One region of the Bradyrhizobium sp. GW821-FHT12B03 genome, then DNA from elsewhere that is predicted to be linked to it. Evidence: riboswitches for the same ligand, from Rfam matches in the RefSeq annotation. Region 1 holds a riboswitch; the other holds the start of a gene.
What was found. Region 1 has a riboswitch for glycine ahead of AC1RUR_RS20795 (D-amino acid dehydrogenase). Riboswitches for the same ligand answer to the same signal wherever they lie in the genome.
Positions count from the first base shown of each region.

Region 2: it holds a riboswitch for glycine, as region 1 does, so the genes downstream of both, gcvT (glycine cleavage system aminomethyltransferase GcvT) here and AC1RUR_RS20795 (D-amino acid dehydrogenase) in region 1, are expected to answer to the same signal.

Region 1 is NZ_JBXAQU010000010.1:199,262-211,388, reverse strand. Features, by position in the region: gene AC1RUR_RS20800 (ABC transporter permease) at 1-67, opposite strand, end outside; gene AC1RUR_RS20795 (D-amino acid dehydrogenase) at 246-1,583, opposite strand; glycine riboswitch at 1,652-1,766, opposite strand; glycine riboswitch at 1,770-1,874, opposite strand; gene AC1RUR_RS20790 (M20/M25/M40 family metallo-hydrolase) at 1,970-3,100, opposite strand; gene AC1RUR_RS20785 (ABC transporter substrate-binding protein) at 3,370-4,980, shown strand; gene AC1RUR_RS20780 (ABC transporter substrate-binding protein) at 5,080-6,687, shown strand; gene AC1RUR_RS20775 (glycosyltransferase family 39 protein) at 6,929-8,524, shown strand; gene AC1RUR_RS20770 (multidrug effflux MFS transporter) at 8,727-9,977, opposite strand; gene AC1RUR_RS20765 (hypothetical protein) at 10,427-11,758, shown strand; gene AC1RUR_RS20760 (hypothetical protein) at 11,755-12,127, shown strand, end outside.
Region 2 is NZ_JBXAQU010000016.1:105,606-117,732, reverse strand. Features, by position in the region: gene gcvP (aminomethyl-transferring glycine dehydrogenase) at 1-1,229, opposite strand, end outside; gene gcvH (glycine cleavage system protein GcvH) at 1,389-1,757, opposite strand; gene gcvT (glycine cleavage system aminomethyltransferase GcvT) at 1,768-2,916, opposite strand; glycine riboswitch at 3,062-3,151, opposite strand; gene alaS (alanine--tRNA ligase) at 3,463-6,141, shown strand; gene AC1RUR_RS26905 (cyclic nucleotide-gated ion channel) at 6,147-7,376, shown strand; gene AC1RUR_RS26900 (DUF3303 domain-containing protein) at 7,380-7,664, opposite strand; gene AC1RUR_RS26895 (DUF3455 domain-containing protein) at 7,670-8,170, opposite strand; gene AC1RUR_RS26890 (NADP-dependent isocitrate dehydrogenase) at 8,269-9,483, opposite strand; gene AC1RUR_RS26885 (TrmJ/YjtD family RNA methyltransferase) at 9,823-11,031, shown strand; gene AC1RUR_RS26880 (1-deoxy-D-xylulose-5-phosphate synthase) at 11,489-11,797, shown strand; gene AC1RUR_RS26875 (DUF7684 family protein) at 11,798-12,088, shown strand.

The sequences.
Region 1 (12,127 bases):
CGAACAGCGCGACGACGCCCATCACGGGCACGGCGGCCAGAACACGGCGGACGAGATAACCTAGCATGCATCTATCTCCGGATGCGGAATGTGTGGGGCCTCGGGGCGCCCGTGGATTCGATCGTGTCTATCATGCGTGCCTGCGGGCTGGGAAAGCCGGCCGGAGATGCCGACCTTTCGGGGCAAATTGTGTGCCAAGGGCAGGGCGGTCGCAAGGGGCCGCCCCCGCGTCGGTTTGCGACCACTCAGGATGCATGACGCAGCTCGCGCGCAACCCCAAGTTCAGCTCCAAGTTCAACTCCAAGTTCAACCTGACGTGAAGGCACGGTCGGCGGCGCATTGAGCCCGCGCCAGCCGTCGATGGTTCCGGCAATCATCTGCGCCGTGGCCGCCGACAGGGTCCAGCCGAGATGGCCGTGGCCGGTGTTGAAGAACACGCCCGGGATCCGCCCGGCGCGCACCACCGGCATCATGTTCGGCATCATCGGCCGCAGCCCGGCCCACGGGATGACACGCGACGTTTCGACGGCGGGGAAGTTGTTGCGCACCCAGTCGACCAGCGGCTGCACGCGGTCGGCGCGGATGTCGCGGTTGAAGTCGTTGAATTCGGCCGTGCCCGCCACGCGGAAACGATCGGCGCCGAGCCGGCTGGTGACGATCTTGGCGGCTTCGTCGAGCAGGCTGACCGTCGGCGTCGCGCTGCGGCTTTCGGCGGTATCGAGCTGCACGGTGATCGAGTAACCCTTCACCGGATAGACGTTGACGCGCTCGTCGAGGAGGGCGGCGAAGTGCCGGCTGGCAACGCCGGCGCAGACCACGACGCCGTCCGCCTTCAGCGTGCCGCGCGCGGATGCAATCGCATCGCTCGCTGCAAGATCGGCCCAGCCAAGGACGAAGCCACTGCCGGCGCGCGCGATCGAATCGATATTGGCGTCGTGGATGAACGTCGCGCCGCGACGTTTGCAGGCCTCCGCCAGCCCGCGGGTGAATTTGTGGATATCGCCGGTCGCATCCGACGGCGTGTAGAAGCCGCCGTAATAGTCCTTGCGCAGCGTCGGCTCGATCGTGCGGATTTCCTCTGATGTCACCGGGCGGCGATCGAGGCCGCCTTCCTGCAACAGCGCGTTGACGCGCAGGCCGGATTCGAACCCCTTCTTGTCGTGATAGATGTGGAGGATGCCGCGGCGTTCGAGGTCGAAATCGATGCCTTCGCGCGTTGCAATCTCGAACAGATGCTTGCGGGCTTCGATCGCGAGCCGCGTGGTCTCGATCGTGTTGGCGCGGTAGTTGCCGATATTGGCGACGAACTCGCTCATCCACGAATATTTGTGCCAGTTCGGCCGCGGGTTCATCAGCAGCGGCGCGTCGCGCCGGAACATCCAGCGCAGGCCTTTGAGGATCGTCGCGGTGCTGTTCCAGACTTCGGCGTTGCTGGCGGAGAGCTGTCCGCCATTGGCGAACGAGGTTTCCATCGCGGCGTAGCGGTGCTTGTCGAGCACCGTCACCTCAAAGCCGCGTTCGAGCAGGGCATAGGCAGTCGTCACGCCGGTGATGCCGGCGCCGATGATGGCGATATGGGTCATGGCAGATTCGGGGCTCCCGTGAGTTAGAGTCGGCTGACCGCCAGCCACAAGGCCGTTGGCGGCGCCCCATCTGTCACGGTTACCTGAGAGCTTGATCCGGCGCGGACCTCGACGAGGCCGGTGCGGACTATCCCCTTCGGTGGACGTCACGACCAATTGGAATCGTGTCGTCTCTCTCCAGATCGTCCTGACGATACAGTCCTTTTGCCTGAGAGTTTCCGGGGCGGTTGCTCCGTCGGCGCCGCAACGAAAGCTGAAAACCTTCGTTGCGATCTCTCCCGCATCGTCGCGTGGACGGGCGAGCAGTACGATACGCCTCATTTTTAGACAAGGCTAAATTTCGACCGCGACTGCCAACGCATTGTGCAGTGCGAAATTGATTCAATTTACTCCAGTGTCGCCAGCAATCCGGCCATCAAGCGGCCGCGCTCGACCAGACTATCGACCTCGATGAACTCCTCGAGCGTATGGCCATTGCCGCCGCGCACGCCGAGGCCGTCGAGCGTCGGGATGCCCATCGCGCCGGTGAAGTTGCCGTCGGAGCCGCCGCCGGAACTTGCATGCGGCAGCTTTGCGCCAAGCTGTTCGGCGATGCCGCGCGCCTTTTCGTAGAGCGCCATCGTGCCGGCATCCGGCTCCCACACCGGACGCGTCACGCCGCGCGTCACCTTGAAGGTGACGTCATTGGCCGTGCCCGAAAGCGCCAGCATTCTTTCGACGCCACGGTCGAGATCGGCCTGGCGCTTGGCCATCGAGAGCGCCTCGCCAGTCGCGGTCGTAGCAACGCAATTGACCCATTGTCCGCCATGCACAACACCGACCGAGAAGGTGCAGTCCTCCGTGGTCATCGCATCGATCGCGAGGATCTGCCGCGCCATCTCGCGGATCGCCGAGCGGCCTGCCGACAGCGTCGCGCCGGCGTGGCTCGGCCGGCCCGTCGCTTCGAGATTGAAGCGCGCGATGGCGTAACGTCCGGTGGTGACGCCGTTGTCGGCGCGGCCGGGCTCGGGCACCAGCACGTACTTGTTGCGCGCTGCTTCCGCCTCGATGATGTCGCGCGTCGAGGGCGTGCCGACTTCCTCGTCCGGCGTGAACAGCACGGTGATCGGCAGCGGCGTGGTGAACGAGGCGCGCGCCAGCTGCCGGATCGCTTCCAGCGAGAGATAGTTGCCGCCCTTCATGTCGTAGATGCCGGGGCCGTAGCACTTGTTGCCCTCGCGCCGCCATTTCAGCTTCTCGATGGTGCCGACCGGATGGACGGTATCCATGTGTCCGGCGATCAGGATGCCCGGCTCGCCCTGCTTCGGGTGCGGGAAGCGCGCGCGGATGACGCCGCCAAAGCCTTGCCGTCCGGCGATGCGCTCGATCGTCGCACCCATGATCGCCATGTCCCGCGCTGCGATATCGAGCATGCGGTTCACCGCGCCCGCGTCCCAGGTCGGGCTTTCGCATTCCACCCAGCCGCGCAGGCCCTGGAGCATTGCCTCTGAATCGAAGGGAAGATTGGCTGGATTCATCTTAATGTCTCTCAAACTGCGAAAGATGGAACGCGCATTGCATTGGCGCGGGGCAGGACAAGCGGAAAGCGTTGTAGAGCTTAACCGATCTTTGTGGAGCCCGTGCGCGCGCTGCTTGGGCTTGCAGCGAAACCGGATTGACGCGCTCAAGACTGTCTGCAAGTCTCGAAAAGATAAAGGCATTGCATGAGCTTAGGTCGCCTAAAGAACGAACCGGATGCTCAACCAATAATCCGCCTTTGACCAGTTTCACGTCAGGAGAAACTTCAATGTTGCACTTCATGCGCCGGGGGCCTCGCGCGTTCGCCTCCAAACTTGCGCTGTCGGTCGTTGCGCTTTCGACGGCACTGGCCTCGCCCGTGCTCGCGGCAGGCAAGACCATCACGGCGGTGATGCATTCGGATCTGCGTATCATCGATCCGATCTTCACCACCGCCTACATCACGCGTGACCATGGCTACATGGTCTACGACACGCTGATCTCGACGGATTCGAACTTCAAGATCCAGCCGCAGATGGCGGACTGGAAAATCTCCGACGACAAGCTGACCTACACTTTCACGCTGCGCGACGGCCTCAAGTGGCACGACGGTGCACCGGTGACGGCGGAAGACTGCGTCGCCTCGCTCAAGCGCTGGGCCGCGGTCGACGGCATGGGCCAGCAATTGATGCAATTCACTGCCAGCATCGAGGCGACCGATCCCAAGACCATCACGCTGAAGCTCAAGGAGCCTTACAGTCTGGTCCTCGATTCGATCGGCAAGCCATCCTCGCGCGTCGCCTTCATGATGCCGAAGCGCCTTGCCGAGACGCCGCCGGACAAGCCGATTCCCGAGCAGATCGGCTCCGGCCCCTTCAAGTTCGTGCAGGGCGAATTCCAGCCGGGCGTGAAGGCGGTCTACGTCAAGAACACGGATTATGTGCCGCGCAAGGAGCCGGCAAGCTGGACCGCAGGCGGCAAGGTCGTGAAGGTCGACCGCGTCGAATGGGTTACCATGCCTGACTCGCAGACCGCCGTGAACGCGCTGCAATCCGGAGACATCGACTTCCTCGAGAATCCGTCGTTCGATCTCGTTCCAGTTCTCGAAGGCAACAAGGATCTCAACGTCCAGGTGCTGAACAAGTTCGGCTTCCAGACGCTCGGGCGCATGAACTTCCTCTATCCGCCGTTCGACAATCAGAAGATCCGCCGCGCGGCACTTCTGGCAATGAAGCAGAAGGACGTGCTCGACGCGCTGATCGGCAATCCCAAGTACTACAAGATCTGCGGCGCCTTCTTCATCTGCGACACGCCGTTCGCGACCGACGTCGGTTCCGAATCGCTGGTTAAGGGCAACGGCATGGCCGAGGCCAAGAAGCTGCTTGCCGAGTCGGGCTATGACGGAACGCCCGTCGTGATCATGGCGCCCGGCGACGTCACCACGCTCAAAGCCCAGCCCATCGTTGCCGCGCAGGCGCTACGTGAAGCTGGCTTCAAGGTCGACCTCCAGGCCACTGACTGGCAGACCGTGGTGAGCCGCCGTGCCAGCCAGAAGCCTCCGAAGGAGGGTGGCTGGAACATGTTCTTCACCAACTGGGTCAGCGCCGACGTCTCCAACCCGATCTCCAATCTCTCGATTGGCGGCCAGGGCAAGAAGGGCGGCTGGTTCGGCTGGGCGGAGGACGCCAAGATCGAGAAGCTCAAGGACGATTTCGTCCGCGCCGCCTCGCTCGACGACCAGAAGAAGATCGCGACCGAGATCCAGAAGGAAGCCTACGACCAGGTGATCTACATTCCGCTCGGCCAGTACCAGGCGCCGAGCGCGTGGCGGAAGTCGCTCACCGGCGTGCTCGACGGCCCGGCCACGCCGATCTTCTGGAACGTCGACAAGACGGAGTAGGGCGAAGGGTATCTGAAACCATTCCATCCCGACCAATACGCGGCGCCGCTGTCATCGGCGGCGCCGCTCGCCAACCGCTCGCTCGCCAGGAGAACGTCAATGTTCCAATTCGTGCGTCGGGGGCGCCGATCGTTCGCCTCCACATTTGCGCTTTCAATCGCGGCGCTTTCGGCACTGGCCCCGCCGGCTCTTGCCGCAGGCAAGACCGTCAGCGCCGTGATGCATTCGGATCTGCGCGTCCTCGATCCGATCTTCACCAGTGCCTATATCTCCCGCGATCATGGCTACATGGTCTTCGACACGCTGATCGCGACGGATGCGAACTTCAAGATCCAGCCGCAGATGGCGGACTGGAAGATCTCCGACGACAAGCTGACCTACACCTTCACGCTGCGCGATGGCCTGAAATGGCATGACGGTACGCCGGTCACCGCGGAAGATTGCGTTGCCTCCCTCAAGCGCTGGGCCGCTGTCGACGGCATGGGGCAGCAGATGATGCTGTTCACCGCGAGCATCGAGGCGACCGATCCCAGGACCATCACGCTGAAGCTGAAGGAGCCGTACGCGCTCGTGCTGGAATCGATCGGCAAGCCGTCCTCGCGGGTCGCTTTCATGATGCCGAAGCGTCTCGCCGAGACGCCGGTGGACAAGCAGATCCCCGAGCAGATCGGCTCCGGCCCGTTCAAGTTCGTGCAGAGCGAGTTCCAGCCAGGCGTGAAGTCGATCTACGTCAAGAACACCGACTACGTGCCGCGCAAGGAGCCGGCAAGCTGGACCGCCGGCGGCAAGGTGGTGAAGGTCGATCGCGTCGAATGGATTACGATGCCGGACGCGCAGACGGCGTTGAACGCGCTTCAGTCCGGTGACATCGATTTCATGGAAAATCCCGCCATCGAAATGTTGCCCGCCATCGAAGCCGACAAGGAGCTCAAGACCCAGATCCTCAACAAGTTCGGATTCCAGACCGGCGCACGGATGAACTTCCTTCATCCGCCATTCGATAACGTCAAGGTCCGCCGCGCAGCACTTTTGGCGATGAAGCAGAAGGACGTGCTCGATGCGCTGATCGGCAATCCCAAGTACTACAAGACTTGCGCCGCGATCTTCATCTGCGACACGCCGTTTGCGACCGAGGTTGGCGGCGAGACCCTCGCCAAGGGCGGCGACATTGCTGCGGCCAGGAAGGCGCTCGCCGAGTCCGGTTACGACGGGACGCCCGTCGTGCTGATGGCGCCGGGCGACGTGCTGACGCTGAAGGCGCAACCGATCGTGGTGGCCCAGCAACTGCGCGAAGCCGGCTTCAAGGTCGACATGCAGTCGACCGACTGGCAAACGGTGGTGAGCCGGCGCGCCAGCCAGAAGCCGCCGAAGGAAGGCGGCTGGAACATGTTCATCACGAACTGGGTCAGCGCCGACGCGTCCAACCCGATCTCCAACGTCGCTGTCGGCGGGCAGGGCACGAAGGGCGGCTGGTTCGGCTGGGCGGAAGATGCCAAGATCGAGAAGCTCAAGGATGACTTCGTCCGCGCGGCGACGCTCGATGATCAGAAGAAGATCGCGACCGAGATCCAGAAGGAGGCCTATGACCAGGTGCTCTACATGCCGCTCGGCCAGTATCAGGTACCGAGCGCGTGGCGGAAGTCGCTGACCGGCGTGCTCGACGGCCCGGCAACCCCGGTGTTCTGGAACATCGACAAGACCGAGTAAGGCAAGACCAGGCAGGAGAAGGTGCACCCGCACCTTCGTCCCGGTCATCGCGGCGCCGCTGTCAGCGGCGCCGTTGTCATTTGTCGGCGTGGCGTCAGCTCGAGAAGGCCGTGGAGCTCTTAACTCTTCCAGTTTCCAGTCGTTGCTATTTGTTTCCGATCTGAACTAGATGTGTGGACTTCACGCATCACTTTCCTTGTCCCATTTGATTCCCGTGCCGATTGATTTTGCACTCCAGGCGATGGCCGAACGGTCCGATCGCGCGCCGGCGCGATGGCGCCGGCCTTTCCTGCGCTGGCTCGACGGCGTCGAAGCTGGCTGGGCCGTGCCGCTTCTCATCGCCTGTTTCGTTGCGATCTGGACGCTCTATCTGGCCATCGCCTATGCCGGCGGCGGCCTGCATCCTGATACGCTCGAGGCCTGGACGCTGGGACGGAATTTCGCTTGGGGCTATGACAAGCACCCGCCGCTGATGGGGTGGGTTACGGCGGCGTGGACCTCAGTCTTTCCGCTCAGCGACGGGTCGCTGCAACTGATGGCGATGGCCAATGCCGGGCTTGCGCTGTTCTTCGTTGACCGGATATCGCGGCAGTTCGTGACCGGGCACAAGCGCATCCTGGTGCTGCTGCTCTTGATGTTGACGCCGGCCTATCAATTCCACGCCCAGCGCTTCAACGCCAATGCGGTGCTGCTCGCGACCTGGCCGCTGGCCACCTGGTGCTTCCTGCGTGCATTCGAGACGCGCGCTTCGCTGTGGGCGATCGCAGTGGGATGCACCACGGCGCTCGCCATGGTCGGCAAGTATTATTCGATCTTTCTCGTCGCGAGCTTCGTTCTTGCCGCGCTGACGCATCCGGCGCGGCGCGCCTATTTCACCTCCGCTTCGCCCTGGATCTCGGTCGTCGTCGGACTCGCGGCGCTGTCGCCGCATCTCTACTGGCTGGCGACGACGGGGGCCTCGACCTTCACCTATGCGATGAACCACGCCAACGGCAACGTCGCGAGCTCGCTCGGTGAGGTGAAGAATTTCCTGCTGGGGCTGGTGGCGGCGATCAGCGCGTCGGCCGTGCTCTGGATACTCATCGCCGGCACGCGGCTGAAGCAGTTTCCCGCGGACTTCGCGGCGATGAGTCCCGGCCTGCGGCTTCTCTTCCATGTTGCGGTCGGCACGATCGTGCTGCCGGTCCTGACGTCGCTGGTGATGGGGACGGATCTGCCGTCGCTGTGGGCGTTGCAGGGCCTGTTCCTGTTCGTCGTTCTCGTGGTCTGCGGCACGCGCTACCCGATCGAGCGCTTCTACACCGTCAATGTCACGGTGATCGTGACCGGGGTCGCGCTCGCCGCCGTCCTGGTCGCGGCCCCGATCCATGCCGTCCATCGCAACAATCACGGCTACGAAGAGGCCCGGAATCTCTACGCGCAGGCGGGCAGCGAATTGACGCGCGAGTGGCGCAAACTGACCGGCGAGCCGCTGCGCGCCGTGAGTGGCGATGGTGCGCTGGCCTTTGCGACGGCGTTCTACAGCCCCGACCATCCGCATTATGCACGGCCGTTCGAGTATGAATACGCTTCGGGCTTGCCGCGCGAGATGACGCCGGACCACGGCTGGGCCGCGCTCTGTTTCCGGGGCCAGGACTATTGCAACCAGTGGATGGAGTGGGTGTCCTCCCGCGCCGGACATTTCGTCAGGCGTGAGTTCACCGTGCGGGCCGCGCTGTTCGGCCGGCCCGGTCTCACGCGGGAGGTGGTCGTGCTGATGGTGCCGCCGCGCGGAAGCGGCACGGCGCCCGAGAGCGCTGCAGACGATTTCAGTGCCAGCAGGCGTCCGACGGAATAGGCGTCGCGCTCAGCAATGGCTGTCGCGCACCCGCTCGAGGCCTTCGCTCACGAACGGGGCGGTGAACTCAGCCTGCTCGGAATCGGGTTCGGAACGCCCCGTATCAGGCCGATTCGGGGTGGGATTTTCGCGACGTTCCGGTTCCATGGCAGCGGCCTCTCGAATTGCTGCAGTACAACATCGAGGCCATCAGGAAGTTCCTTTAGGTGATGGGGCGATGATGCGGCTTGAACAGCCGGCCCTTCTCCACCACCAGCACGATCGCGAGCGCAGCCAGCGTCGACAGGAAGAAGCCGACCGAGAACGGCAGCAGCGTGCCGTCAAAGCTCTGCCCGATCGCCATGCCGACCGCGATGCCGATCAGCGTCGTGATCGAGCCGTAGAGCGAGGAGGCGGTGCCGGCGATATGGCCCTGCGGCTCCATGGCGAGCGCGGTGAAGTTGGCGACCATCATGCCGAACGAGAACATCATGAGGGCCGACAGCGCCATGAACAGCGCAAGCGGCAGCACGTTCAGGATTTCGGTGACCAGCATGACGCTGGCGACCACGGCATAGAGCGTCAGCGCGCCATGCGAGATCACGCGCATGCCGAGCCGCCCGACCAGCTGGGAATTGAGGAAGCCGGCGACGGCCGTGCCGGCCGCGATCGCGGCGAAAGCGAGCGGAAAATAATGGCCGAGATGATAGATGCCGGTGAACACCTGCTGCGCCGAGAACACGTAGGCAAACAGCGCGCCCATGACGCTGCCGGCGGCGAGTGCGTAGCCGATGGTCTGGCGATTGCTCACGGTCTGCCAATAGGCCGCGAGCACGTCGCGCGGCGCCAGCGACCTGCGCTCCGAGACCGGTAGGGTCTCGGGCAGCCGCAGCACCGACCACGCCAGCGCGAGCAGCCCGTACAGCATCAGCACGACGAAGATGCCGCGCCATTGCGTCACCAGCAGCACAGCCTGTCCGAACGACGGCGCGATCACGGGCACCGCGATGAAGATCATCATCGCCAGCGACATCACGCTCGCCATGCGGCGGCCGACATAGCAGTCGCGCACGATCGAGGTCGCGATCACGCGCGTCGCCGAGGTGCCGAAGCCCTGCAACGCGCGCGCCAGCAGCAGCGTCTCGAACGAGGGCGCGGCCACCGCCAGCACGCTCGCCACCGCATAGACGGCCATGCCGCCGAGCAGCACCGGGCGGCGGCCGAAGCGGTCCGACAACGGTCCCATGACGAACTGGCCCGCGCCGAAGCCGATCAGGAAGGTCGACAGCACGAGCTGGAGATGATTGGCGACGGGAATCTTGAAGGCCACCCCGATGTTGGGGAGCGCCGGCAGCATCATGTCCATCGCGAGCGGATTCAGCGCCATGATGGACGCGATGACGATGACGAATTCGGGAAAACCCATGGGTCGGTGTCCGGAGGACACCCAATCGTCGGCATTGACGTCGGACAAGAAGCTCACCTCTGAAATTCAAGGGCTTATCTATCCCCCATGCTGCGTCGCACAACCCATGTTTCGGGATGGCTGTCAGGCGGGGCGGTGGCGGACACGAGTTGGTGAGGTAGCCGTCGCTCCGGCGGCCTGACCGGCGATCCTTTTTCCCCGCTGCGAGCTCACGACATCGGATTGATCAACCGTGTCGTGCCGCACGAGCAGCTGCTGGACGCAGCCTTCGCGCTGGCCGCCCGCGCGTCGCGGTAGGCGGCGCCTAGCTGTTGGGGCGGCCACGATGGCGGGCGACCGGTTCGGCTGCCGTCCGGCCGCGGGGCGGCAACCAGATATTCACCATAAGATCGCGGACGGCGCATCGGGGAGATGAATCCGCAACTCATCCTGTCCATTGTGGCCCGGCGGGGCGCCGGGCAGGCGCCCGGGGAACCCGGTAAGACAGGTATTTCGCGGTGTCCGACGTGACCGGTGCAGCACGATGGTTCGGTCCTTCGGTGGACATGACCGCGAGGCGGAACATCTGGCTTGCCTGCCTGATCGCGCTGACCGCGCTGCTGGTGCTCGGCAATCTCGTCAGCGACGCCACGCTCGACCTGAACTATGGCTGGGACGTTCGCGTCAATTGCGCCGCGGTCGATGCCCATGCCGGCGGGCTTGATCCCTACTTCGTCAAGAACCTGAAGGGCACCAGGTTTTCCTACCCCTATCTGCCGGTGACGCTCGACGTCTTTCGCCCCCTGTGTGCGGGCGGCTTTCTGGTCGATCACTACAGGAGCGTTTATCTCGTCCTCGCCGTGCTCTGCGGCCTGCTCCTGCCTGGTCTCGGCCGGCCGCGCCCGAGCCTGCGCGATGTCGCGCTGAGGATGCTCTGCGCGTTCGGCGCGTTCGTCGGCTTCGAATGGGTCGCCGCGTCGGGGAATTTCGCGATCCTGGGCGGCGTGCTGACCGCGGCCGCGCTGAAGCTCCTGCTGCGCCCGCCGGCATCTGGCGCACAGGACGACCGCAGCTTCTCCCTTCGCCTTGCCGGCGCCGCGCTGCTCGGCCTCGTGACGTCATTCAAGCTGGTGTTCTGTCCCTTGCTCGCCGCGCTCTATTTCCTGCCGTTGCCGCGCGGCCGCAAGCTGGCGCTGATCGCGATGGCGGTGTTCGGCTTCGCCTTGCCGATCCTGGTCTCGCGGGTGTTCTACGCCGACCTGTTCTCGAGCTGGCTGCTTGCGATTGCGGGGCAGATCCCCAATCAGCATTCCGTCGATCTCGTGGAGCTCAATCCGTCGCTGCTGCTGCTGGCGCGCAGCCTCATGGACCATGCCGGCCTTGGTGACAGCAAGCCGGCGATGTTCGCGACCTATGCGCTCGGCGTGTCCGCGCTCGTGCTGGTGCCGTTCGTCCTGTCCGTCCTGCGCGCGGTCGGGAGCGGAGCGGTGCGGGGAGGGGGATCGTTTCTGACGCGGCTGGATCGCTGGCTGATGGACCACCCCAGCGCGGCCGCGCGCGTCACGGTGCTCGCGATGTTTGCGCTTTATGTCAGCTCGCCGCGGCTCAAGGAATATGCCTTCTTCGAACTCGCGCTCTATGCCGCGATCCTCGTCGCCGATCTTCCGGCCCTGGCCCTCGCCGCCGTTCTCTCCGTCGCTCTCCTCGTGCCCGGTCTGATCTCGATGACGGGGCATACGATCGAGGGCGGCTTCAGCCTGCTCATTGTCGCGCTGACATGCTTCTGGATCCTGCTGCTCGATTTTCGCGCCGAACCGATGCGCCTCGAGCCGGATGGCACGCAGCCATGACGAGCATCGCCTCGTCCGCAGATGCCGGGCCCCTTGCCGCGAACGCGTCGGGAAGCAGCTGGCCGACCCGCATCATCCTGGTCGCTGCCGTGGTGCTCGTCGCCACATCCGTCGCCGTCGATCTCGGCGCGGACGAGACGTTCGGCTGGGACATGCGGGTGAACTGCGTGGCAGTGGATGCGCACCTTGCGGGGCTCGACCCCTATTTCGTCAAGAACCTGAAGGACACCAAGCTGTCCTACCCCTATCTTCCCGTCACTCTCGATGCCTTTCGGCCGCTCTGCGCCGGCGGGTTTCTCGTTGCCTATTACAAGCCGATCTATCTTGTCCTTGCGGTCATCTGCGCGCTGCTGCTGCCGGGTCTCGGCA
Region 2 (12,127 bases), on a different contig from region 1:
TTTTCGGCGGCCGCGCGCGCGACGATCTCGGCGCGCCTGGCACCGGCATCGACGCTCAGCGTGTCGAAGAAGCTTTCCGATTGCGGCGCGAAGCCGAGCTTGCGCAGGCCGGCCGCGAGCACGGAGGCGCGGCGATGCACATTGCGTGCGATCTGCGTCAGCCCTTCGGGGCCGTGATAGACCGCATACATCGAAGCAATCACGGCGAGCAGCACCTGCGCGGTGCAGATGTTGGAGGTCGCCTTCTCGCGGCGGATGTGCTGCTCGCGGGTCTGCAGCGCGAGCCGATAGGCCGGCATCCCGCGCGAATCCACGGAGAGGCCGACGATGCGGCCGGGCAGCGAACGCTTCAGCGCATCGCGCACCGCCATGTAGGCCGCATGCGGTCCGCCATAACCCATCGGCACGCCGAAGCGCTGCGCCGAGCCGATCGCGATGTCGGCGCCAAGCTCGCCGGGCGAGGCGAGCAGCGTCAGCGCCAGCAGGTCGGCGGCGACGATCGCGAGCGCGCCCTTGGCCTTCAATGCTGCGATCGCGGGCCTGAGGTCGCGCACCGCGCCCGAAGTTCCCGGATATTGCAGCAGCGCGCCAAGCACGTCGGCGGTGTCGAGATCGGTGAGGGGATCGCCGACGACCAGATGCCAGCCGAGCGGCTCGGCGCGGGTGCGCATCACCGCCAGCGTCTGCGGATGCACGTCCTTGTCGACGAAAAAGGCTTTCGCTTCGACATGCGAGTGCCGCTCCGCCAGCGCCATCGCTTCGGCCGCCGCGGTGGCTTCATCGAGCAGCGAGGCGTTGGCGACGTCGAGCCCGGTGAGGTCGCAGATCATGGTCTGGAAGTTGAGCAGCGCCTCCAGCCGGCCCTGGCTGATCTCGGGCTGGTAGGGTGTGTAGGCGGTGTACCAGGCCGGGTTTTCCAGGATGTTGCGCTGGATCACTGCGGGCAGGATGGTGCCGGAATAGCCTTGGCCGATCAGCGAGGTGAAGACCTGGTTCTCGCGCGCGAGCTCGGCCATATGCGCGATCGCCTCGGTCTCGCTGAGCGCCTTGCCGAGATCGAGCGGGGCGGCCTGCCGGATCGAGGCCGGCAGCGTCTCCGCCATCAGCGCGTCGACGCTCTTGGCGCCGACGGTCTCGAGCATTGCGGTGACATCGCGCGCCGAGGGGCCGATATGGCGGCGAACGAAAGTGGCGGCGGTGTCGCCGTTGGATTTGCGGTGCGCGGTCATCATGGGTCCTCGCTCTAAGAGTTGCTGTCATCGCCCGCGAAGGCGGGCGATCCAGTACGCCGCGGCCTCTCGGCTCTAGCCGAAGCGGCTGCGTTTACTGGATGCCCCGCCTTCGCGGGGCATGACAGTGAGTATGTTGAGAGGGCTCGGCTCATATCGTCACGCCGTATGTGCCTTGTACGCGGCTTCATCCATGAGGCCGCCGAGTTCGCTCTTGTCGGCAATCTTGATCTTGAAGAACCAGGCCTTGCCTTGCGCGTCCGAGTTCACCAGCGCGGGCTCGGCGGCGAGCTCGGCGTTGGTCTCGAGCACTTCGCCGGAAATGGGCGCGTAGACGTCGGAGGCGGCCTTGACCGATTCCACCACGGCGGCGGCTTCCGCCTTCTTCAGCGCGCGGCCGAGCTTGGGCAGTTCGACGAACACGACGTCGCCGAGCTGGGACTGCGCATAGTCGGTGATCCCGACGGTCGCGACGTCGCCGTCGATGGCGAGCCATTCATGGTCGGAAGTGTACAGCGTCGTGGTCATTGTCTTGTCCTCAGCGTTTGTAGGTGTTTTTCACGAAGGGCATGGCGGCGACCGCGAGCGGCAGGCGCTGGCCGCGCACCTCGGCGAAGAGCTTGGTGCCGAGCGCGCTCGATGCGGCGGGCACGTAGCCCATCGCGACCGGCGCGTTCAGGCTCGGGCCGAAGCCGCCCGATGTGACCTTGCCGATCGGCGCGCCGCCTGCGCTATCGGCAAACAGCAGCGCGCCTTCGCGCACCGGCGCGCGGCCCTCGGCACGCAGGCCGACGCGGCGGCGGGATGCGCCGTGATCGAAATGAGCGAGGATCTTTTCGGCGCCGGGAAAGCCGCCGGCGCGGGCGCCGCCGGTGCGGCGGCTCTTCTGCACCGACCATTCCAGCGCGGCCTCGACCGGGGTGGTGGCGGTGTCGATGTCGTGGCCGTAGAGGCAGAGCCCGCCTTCCAGCCGCAGGCTGTCGCGGGCCCCTAAGCCGATCGGCATCACGTCGGGGTTTTCCAGCAGCGTCTTCGCAAGCCGTTCGGCATCGGCAGCGGGCACCGAAATCTCGAACCCGTCCTCGCCGGTATAGCCGGAGCGCGAGACGAAGCAGGCGAGGCCGGCAACCCCGTGCGGGCCGGCGTCCATGAACTTCATGCCTGATACCTCTGCACAGAATTTCGCCAGCACAGCTTCCGCCTTCGGGCCCTGCAGCGCGACCAGCGCGCGGTCGGCCAGCGAATCGATGATGCAGTCGTCCGACAGATGCGCGCGCAGATGCGCCTCGTCCGCGGCCTTGCAGGCGGCGTTGACGACCAGGAACAGGTGATCGCCGAAATTGGCGACCATCAGGTCGTCCAGGATGCCGCCATCGTCATTGGTGAACTGGGCGTAGCGCTGCCGTCCCGGCGCGATCGCCACGATGTCCTGCGGCACCAGCCGTTCCAGCGCGCGGGCGGCGTCCTCGATCCTCCCCGATTTCGGCCGCAGCGCGATCTGGCCCATATGGGAGACGTCGAACAGGCCGGCTTGGCTGCGGGTATGGAGGTGTTCCTTCAGCACGCCGGCCGGATATTGCACGGGCATGTCATAGCCCGCGAACGGCACCATCTTGCCGCCGAGGGAGACATGAAGCCCGTGAAGGGGCGTCTTTTTCAGGGAATCTTGGTCGTCGCGCACTGGCATTACGGGGCCCTCGGCGGTTCCCCGGGGACGATTCCCCGGAAGCAACCAATCGAAGCCCCATCTGTCGCTGTGCCTGAGAGTATTATCCCGTCGGCGGACGCTGTCCGGGTCTTAAGCCCGTCGGCGCCTCTTTCCAGATGTCGTCAAAGCCACGCGGTCCTTTTGCCTGAGAGTTTCCGGGGCGGTTGCTCCTTCGGCGCCGGCATCCAATGCCGGTCTCTCCCGACGTGGCCGTACGATACAAATAGGTAAAGACCACAGGGCGGCCAAGCCTGTCAACGCGGCGCCAGCGCCTTTCAACGGGATTGAGCGCCTGCGGCAACCCACTGATCACGTTGCACAGTTTCTGGACAGCGAAGCTGGCCTTGTCTAAAAGCGCTTTGGCCCGCAGATAACAGCCGAGATCACCGGTTTGGATGGCAGTAAAGCGGGTCCTAAAGCGCGATCAGAATCATCGCGCTTTAGCTCTTTGTTTGAGCATGATCTTTCCGGAAAACCGCTTCACACTTTTCCGGATCATGCTCTGGCACACCCGATTGGATGAACATGAGCGGCGTCAACGAGATCAGGTCGACCTTTCTGAACTTCTTTGCCGAGAACGGCCACGAGATCGTGTCGTCCTCGCCATTGGTGCCGCGCAACGACCCCACGTTGATGTTCACCAATGCCGGCATGGTGCAGTTCAAGAACGTCTTCACCGGCGTCGAGAAGCGGCCGTACCAGCGCGCCACCACGTCGCAGAAATGCGTGCGCGCCGGCGGCAAGCACAACGACCTCGACAATGTCGGCTACACCGCGCGCCATCTCACCTTCTTCGAGATGCTCGGCAACTTCTCGTTCGGCGACTATTTCAAGGAGCGCGCGATCGAGCTGGCCTGGACGCTCATCACGAAGGACTTCGGGCTGAACAAGGACAAGCTGCTCGTCACGGTCTATCACACCGACGACGAGGCGCACGGCCTCTGGAAGAAGATCGCCGGCTTCTCCGACGACCGCATCATCCGCATCCCGACCTCGGACAATTTCTGGGCGATGGGCGACACCGGCCCGTGCGGCCCGTGCTCGGAGATCTTCATCGATCGCGGCGAGCACATCTGGGGCGGGCCGCCGGGCTCGCCGGAAGAGGACGGCGACCGCTTCCTCGAATTCTGGAATCTCGTGTTCATGCAGTACGAGCAGGTGACGAAGGAGGAGCGCGTCGATCTGCCGCGTCCCTCGATCGACACCGGCATGGGCCTGGAGCGCATGGCCTGCATCATGCAGGGCGTCGACAGCGTGTTCGAGACCGATCTGTTCCGCCACCTGATCGACGCGACGGCCTCCGCGCTCGGCAGCGGGCCGAACGAGCAGACGGTGGCCTCGTTCCGCGTCATCGCCGACCATTTGCGTTCGTCCGCCTTCCTCGTCTCCGACGGCGTGCTGCCCTCCAATGAAGGCCGCGGCTATGTGCTGCGCCGGATCATGCGCCGCGCGATGCGCCATGCGCAGCTGCTCGGCGCCAAGGAGCCGCTGATGCATCGCCTGGTCTGGGCGCTGGTGCGTGAGATGGGCCAGGCCTATCCGGAGCTGATGCGTGCGGAAAATCTGATCGAGGAAACGCTGCGGCTGGAAGAGACCCGCTTCCGCAAGACGCTGACGCGCGGCCTTGCCATCCTCGACGAGAAGAGCGCTTCGCTGAAGAAGGGCGACATGTTCGACGGCGACGTCGCCTTCACGCTGTACGACACCTATGGCTTTCCGCTCGACCTGACGCAGGACGCGCTGAAGTCGCGCGGCATCAGCGTGGACCAGGCTTCGTTCACCGACGCGATGGAGCGCCAGAAGGCCAAGGCGCGGGAATCGTGGAAGGGCTCGGGCGAGGCGGCAAGCGAAGCGATCTGGTTCCCGCTGCGCGAGAAGCTCGGCGCCACCGAATTCCTGGGCTACGAGACCGAGACCGCTGAAGGCGTGGTCTCCGCGCTGGTCAAGGACGGCGCGGAAGTCGCCAGCCTCAAGGCCGGCGAGACCGGCGCGCTGCTGCTGAACCAGACCCCGTTCTACGCGGAGTCCGGCGGCCAGGTCGGCGATACCGGCGTGCTGCTCGGGGAAGGCGGCCTCAAGGTCCGCGTCACCGACACGCAGAAGAAGCTCGGCGATCTCTTCGTTCACGTCGGCACGGTGGAGAGCGGCGAGGTGAAGCTCGGCACCGCGCTGCAGCTCGAGGTCGACCATGGCAGGCGCTCGACGATCCGCGCGCATCACTCGGCGACCCATATCATCCACGAGGCGCTGCGCCAGGTGCTGGGCGACCACATCGCCCAGCGCGGCTCGATGGTCGCGCCGGATCGGCTGCGCTTCGACTTCGTGCATCCCAAGCCGATCACGGCGGAGGAGCTCGCCCGCGTCGAGGACATCGCCAACGACGTGGTGCTGGAGAACGACGAGGTCACCACCCGCGTCATGGGCGTGGACGAGGCCCGCGAGGCCGGCGCGCGCGCGCTGTTCGGCGAGAAATACGGCGACGAGGTCCGCGTCGTCTCGATGGGCCGGACCGCGCGCGAGCGCGGCGCCAACGCGCTCGGCTGGTCGGTCGAGCTCTGCGGCGGCACCCATGTGAAGCGCACCGGCGACATCGGTCTGATCACGCTGACCGGCGAGAGCGCGGTCGCCTCCGGCGTGCGCCGCATCGAGGCGTTGACCGGCAACTATGCGCGGCGCCACGCCAACGACACCATGGCGCTGGCGAAGACCGCGGCGAACGAGCTGCGCACCTCGATCGACGACGTCCCGGCGCGCATCGCAGCCCTGATGGAGGAGCGCAAGAAGCTCGAGCGCGAGCTCTCCGACGCCCGCAAGAAGCTCGCGATGGGCGGCGGCGCTGCTGCCAGCAATGGCGCAGCGAGCGGCGTGCGCGAAGTCGGCGACGTCAAGCTGATGGCGCGCGCGGTGGAGGGCATCGAGATGAAGGATCTCAAGAGCCTGGCCGACGACGGCAAGAAGCAGATCGGCTCGGGCGTCGTCGCCATCGTCGGCGTCACCGAGGACGGCAAGGCCGGAATCGTGGTCGGCGTCACCGCGGACCTGACCGCGCGCTTCAACGCCGTGAACCTCGTCCGCGTCGCCTCCGAGGCGCTCGGCGGCAAGGGCGGCGGCGGCCGGCCCGACATGGCGCAGGCCGGCGGCCCCGATGGGGCCAACGCGGCCGCGGCGCTCACCGCGATCGAAAAAGCGATGGCGGGCGCTTAAGCACCATGTCCCCCGTTCCGCGAGGAATTGGGCTTCGCGACCCCGGCTTGAGGGATCATCTCTACGAATTGCTGGAGCACGATCCCTTGGCCTACTCGGTCGGATCGCGCTTCATCCAGATCATCATCGGCGTCATCGTGCTCGACGTGATCGCGATGATCCTCGCCTCGGTGCCGGATCTGGATGCGCGGTTCGGCGCGCTGTTCGCAGGCATCACCATCCTCGCCGTGATCGTGTTCGCGCTGGAATATGCCGCGCGGATGTGGACGGTGGCCGGACACACCCAGCGCAAGGCGTCCGCGCTGTCCGACCGGCTCGGCTACGCCTTCTCCGCGCTCGGCATCATCGACCTCATGGCGTTCCTGCCCGCCGCGATCGTGCTCGCCACCGGCCGGCATGCGACGCTGGCAGCCCTCGGCGTGCTGCCGTTCTTCAAGATGATCCGCTATTCGCCGGCGATGCGCTCGCTGCTCGCCGCCGTCCATGCCGAGCGGCGCGCGCTGATCGGCTGCATCGTCATCCTGATCGGCGCGGTCCTGACCTTCGCCTCGCTGCTCTACGCCATCGAGCGCGACGTGCAGCCGGACAAGCTCGGCACCATCCCGCAGGCGATGTGGTGGGCGATCGTGACGCTCGGCACCGTCGGCTATGGCGACGTCGTGCCGGTGACGCCGCTCGGCAAGTTCGTTTCGACATTCGCCATCGTCAGCGGTTTCGCCATGATCGCGCTGCCGGTCGCGATCATCTCCACCGCCTTTGCCGAAGAGGTGAAGCGGCGCGACTTCGTCGTCACCTGGGGCATGCTGGCACGGGTGCCGCTGTTCTCGCACCTGTCGGCCTCCGAGATCGCCGACATCATGCGGCTCTTGCGCGCGCGCACCATCGAGCAGGGCGAGATCCTGGTTCGCCGCGGCGATGCCGCCTCGTCGATGTATTTCATCACCGCCGGCGAGGTCGAGATCGTGCTGCCGAACCAGCATGTGCGGCTCACCGACGGCACCTTCTTCGGCGAGATCGCGCTGCTGCACAAGACCAAGCGCAGCGGCACGGTGACGGCGACGCGCAAGACGCGCCTCTTGCTGCTCGATGCCCAGGATTTTCACGCCCTGATCGAGCGCATGCCGACGCTGGCCGAGCACGTCCACACCACCGCCAAGGCGCGGCTCGCCGATACCGGCGATCTCGCACTGGCTGAACTCGCACAGGCCGAACCGGAAGATGAGGGCCGCGCGTAGCCGTCACGTTCCGTCGAGGAAGGGCGCCACGACCTCGCGCGTCTCCTTGCTGGGGACAACGGGCACGATCTCGAAGGTCATGCCAAAGCCCTGGCAGTTCAAAACCCATTCCTGCAGCAGGCGGGCGTCGTCGCATTCCATCAGCTGGAAGCAGCGATCAAAATTCGGCTCGATCCAGCTGCCGAGATATTTCAGCCCTTCCGGAAACTTGACGCCCTCGTCGCGCACGCGGCGGTAGACCGGGATGGGATCGCGGTCCCTGAAGCGTTCGATCACCATGAAGAGCATTGGCCTCAACCCTTCTTCAGGAAGACATACTCGGCGGAGTAGGGCGCGCTCTTGAACTCGCCGGCCTTGTCGCAAGAACCCTCGAGCTTGCCGCCATGGGTGTTGATGCGCTGGACGGTGATAACCGGCGTCAGCGTGCCGCTGCCGCGGCGGGAGGCGACTTCCAGCTTCAGCCAGGGGATATCGGCAGCTGTGGCGCCCGGCGCGTTGCCGATGGCCTTGCCGACCACGGCGCTGCCGTCGGCGTGCTCCCAGTTCGGACCGGCATAGTGCCGTCCGATGGTCTTGCCCTCGAACAGAAGCGTCGCAATCGGTTCGCGGAAAGCCCAGGCGAGCTTGCCCTCAGCGCCGGCCTTGCACTCGTAGACCTGCGCGCCCTCGGCGTGGACGCTGAGCACGGCGATCTCGCCCGGAGCGGCGATGGCCTCGGGAAGCGGCTCCGCGGCCCCGGCCGGTCCGATCAGGACCGCGAGCAGCAGGGCGGGAGCGGCAAGCTTGATGAACATGGGGATCTCCGCAAGAGCTCTCTCAAAAACAAACGGGCCGCATCCGAAGATGCGGCCCGTGATGATGTCCGGCCCAGTCGGGCGAAATTGCGGTCGGCTCAGGCCGACAGCTCCTTGGTCAGGTTCTCGGCGACCTTGTCGAGGAAGCCGGTGGTCGAGAGCCAGCGCTGGTCGGCACCGACCAGCAGCGCGAGGTCCTTGGTCATGTAGCCGGCCTCGACGGTGTCGACGCAGACCTTCTCCAGCGTGTTGGCGAACTTGGCGAGCTCTGCGTTGTTGTCGAGCTTGGCGCGGTGGGCGAGGCCACGGGTCCAGGCGAAGATCGACGCGATCGAGTTGGTCGAGGTCTCCTTGCCCTTCTGGTGTTCGCGGTAGTGGCGGGTCACGGTGCCGTGGGCGGCCTCGGCTTCCACGGTCTTGCCGTCGGGGGTGAGCAGCACCGAGGTCATCAGGCCGAGCGAGCCGTAGCCCTGCGCGACCGTGTCGGACTGCACGTCGCCGTCGTAGTTCTTGCAGGCCCAGACATAGCCGCCGGACCATTTCAGTGCCGAGGCCACCATGTCATCGATCAGGCGGTGCTCGTAGGTCAGGCCCTTGGCCTCGAATTCCTTCTTGAACTCGCGGTCGTAGATGTCCTGGAAGATGTCCTTGAAGCGGCCGTCATAGACCTTCAGAATCGTGTTTTTGGTCGAGAGATAGACCGGGTAGTTGCGCAGCAGGCCGTAGTTCAGCGAGGCGCGGGCGAAGTCGATGATGGAATCGTCGAGATTGTACATCTCCATGGCGACGCCGGCGCCCGGCGCCTTGAACACTTCCTTCTCGATCACGGTGCCGTCCTCGCCGACGAACTTCATCGACAGGGTGCCCTTGCCCGGGAACTTGAAATCGGTGGCGCGGTACTGGTCGCCATAGGCGTGGCGGCCGATGATGATCGGCTTGGTCCAGCCGGGAACCAGGCGCGGCACGTTCTTGCAGATGATCGGCTCGCGGAAGATCACGCCGCCGAGGATGTTGCGGATGGTGCCGTTCGGCGACTTCCACATCTGCTTGAGGTTGAACTCCTTCACCCGGGCCTCGTCCGGGGTAATGGTGGCGCACTTGACGCCGACGCCAACCTTCTTGATGGCTTCGGCGGCGTCGATGGTGACCTGATCGTTGGTGTGGTCGCGGTACTCCATTCCCAGGTCGAAATACATCAGCTCGACATCCAGGAACGGGGTGATCAGCTTGTCCTTGATGTACTGCCAGATGATCCGGGTCATCTCGTCGCCATCGAGTTCGACGACGGGATTGGATACCTTGATTTTTGCCATGATCGGGGAAGCCTCTTGGGAACGGCGCTATTGGCGCGCCACGGGAATATCCGCCCCCTCCTAGCACCGCCGCGCGGCGGGCGAAAGCCAAGGGATTATGCACTTTTAGCTCATCCAGCTTCCCCAGATGGGGGGCGGGGAGCGGTCCGCCGGCGGAGGCCGGCCTGAGGCTTCAGAAGAGATTCAAAAGTTGAATCCAACCCGTTATTTCCCTTGAGAATTTCGTCAGGACAGGCAAACGACAGGCGGACGGGGCCGCGCCGGCTGGCGGCGGGCCTTGAATCAATTCCTAAAGTGGCCGTGCCAAGGCCTTGAGACGAAGAGTGAAAGCGAAGCGAAATGTCGGGGACTGACAAGAGCAAGGCGGGTCTTTCCCTCGACGGTCCCATCGTGATCCTGGTCGAGCCGCAGCTTGGCGAAAACATCGGCATGGCCGCGCGCGCCATGGGCAACTTCGCCCTGAGCCGTCTGCGCATCGTCAACCCCAGGGACGGCTGGCCCAACATCGCCGCCCAGCGCGCGGCGGCCGGCGCCGACTACATTCTGGAAAAGGTCGAATTGTTCGACACGGTGGAGCAGGCGGTTGCCGACCTCGACCTGCTGTTCGCCACCACCGCGCGCCCCCACGACCAGGCCAAGCCGGTGGTGGGTCCCGAGGCAGCCGCTGCCGAGATTTCGGGTCACGTCGCGACCGGCGGCAAGGCCGGTATCCTGTTCGGCCGGGAGCGCTGGGGGCTGACCAACGAGGAGGTCGGCCTTTCCAACCGCATCATCACCTTCCCGGTCAATCCGGGCTTTGCCTCGCTCAACCTCGCGCAGGCCGTGCTGCTGGTCGGCTACGAATGGTTCAAGCGGGCAACGTCCGGCGAGCTGCCGCACGCCATGCCGGAGCGCTCCGAGCGCGCCTCGCAGCACCAGATGCAGGCCTTCTTCGACAACCTCATCCGCGAGCTCGACCGGGTCGAATTCCTGCGGCCGGCCGAGAAGCGCGACACCATGCTGGTGAACCTGCGCAACATCTTCACCCGGATGGAGCCGACGAAGCAGGACATGCATACCCTGCATGGAGTCGTCATGGCGATCGCGGAAGGCCGCAAGGGCCCGGCCAAGGGCGGTGTGCTCGACGGCGAGCAGGCCACGCGCCTGCGCGCGCTGCTGGCCGAGCACGGGCAGGGGGGCGGCGTCCCTGACAGCGGCTCGACCGTGCGCGGCCTCGCCCGCCTGCTCCGCCGCAACCCGACCGACGCCGAGCGCCTGCTCTGGCAGGCCCTGACCCGCGACCGCCGGTTCGCAGGAGGGTTCAAGCGCCAGACCCCGGTCGGCCGCCACATCCCCGACTTCGTCTCGTTCCCGCACCGGATCGCGATCGAGCTGGTCAATCCGGGCGAGGGCGAGACCATCGCGGCGGACCGCGCCGGTCGGCGCTCGTGGCTCGAGGCGCGGGACTATCGGGTGATCGACATTCGCGCGGCGGATGTCGAGCGGGACCTGGAGGCGGAGCTGGTGCGGTTGCAGGGGATGATCGAGCAGGGATCGACCGCTATGTAGGCGGAAGCTTAGGCCTTGTCCGCTCTACCCTCGGGAGGCAGGGCTATCGCACGTGAAGAAGAACGCAGTTGGAAGCTCGCCTTGCGGCCATCCTTCGAGACGCCCGCCTGCGGCGGGCCCTCAGGATGAGGTCGCGCTTTGCAGCGAGAAATCTGACCCTCATGGTGAGGAGCCCGCCAAAGCGGGCGTCTCGAACCATGCAGGCCGCGCTCGTCCCGCAGCCTCCCATTGTCATATGCGATAGCCCTGCCTTGGGAGGACAGTGGCGGCTTGCCCTTACGGGTTTGCCAACGGGCAATAAGGAATATCAATGCGGTTACGATTGCTTAACTGACAAAACTCCCCGAGTTGCATTCCCCCTCGATAATTATTTCAGATTGTCTTTTTATTCGGCAGAATATCTTGTTTCTCGCTCGCCGTCCGCACGTTAGGTCCAAGCATGCCGAAAACACGCATCATGTATATCGAGGACAAATCTAGTTCGCTGAATGGACTGGCACGGATTGGCCGCGTCACATTCTCGAAGACGGGCAAGTCTATCAGCTATGGAGGACGCACGTTCCAAAGCCTGAAAGGTAGCGGCTTCAAAGCGAACTACTTTGACGTTGAAACCGGAAAAAGGTTTTGGATTTCGGGCTCGCGAAGAGATGGCAAGGATCGCCTCTATCCCGATAGCTGCGCGCCGGTCGAAATCGACCCCGACGTTGCGGAAGAATACTGGCGCGAAATCAGGGGAGAGCTGTTTCGCCACGCCGCCGAGAATTAGATGAGCTATGCGTCAAGGGTCGTCCTCCAGTTGCCACTCTCCAACGAGGATTTGTTGGACGCCTTCGTCGAGCAATGCCTTCGCGATAACGTTGTTCTTATCGCAGTCGTCGGAGAAGGCGCGGCGCGGATAGAGGACATCATCGACGAACTCGTGGTGGGTGACGGGTCGGATGACGCGTGCTTCGTTACGACCACCTCGCACCCGAATGAAACGCTGGAGGAGGTTCTGGAGTTCGCTGGCTTGTGGAATGACGAGCGAAATCAGCCTGTCCAGATAGTGAATTTGTAGTCTCGTAGGGTGGGTTAGCCTTGCGGCTGCGCGGAGCGC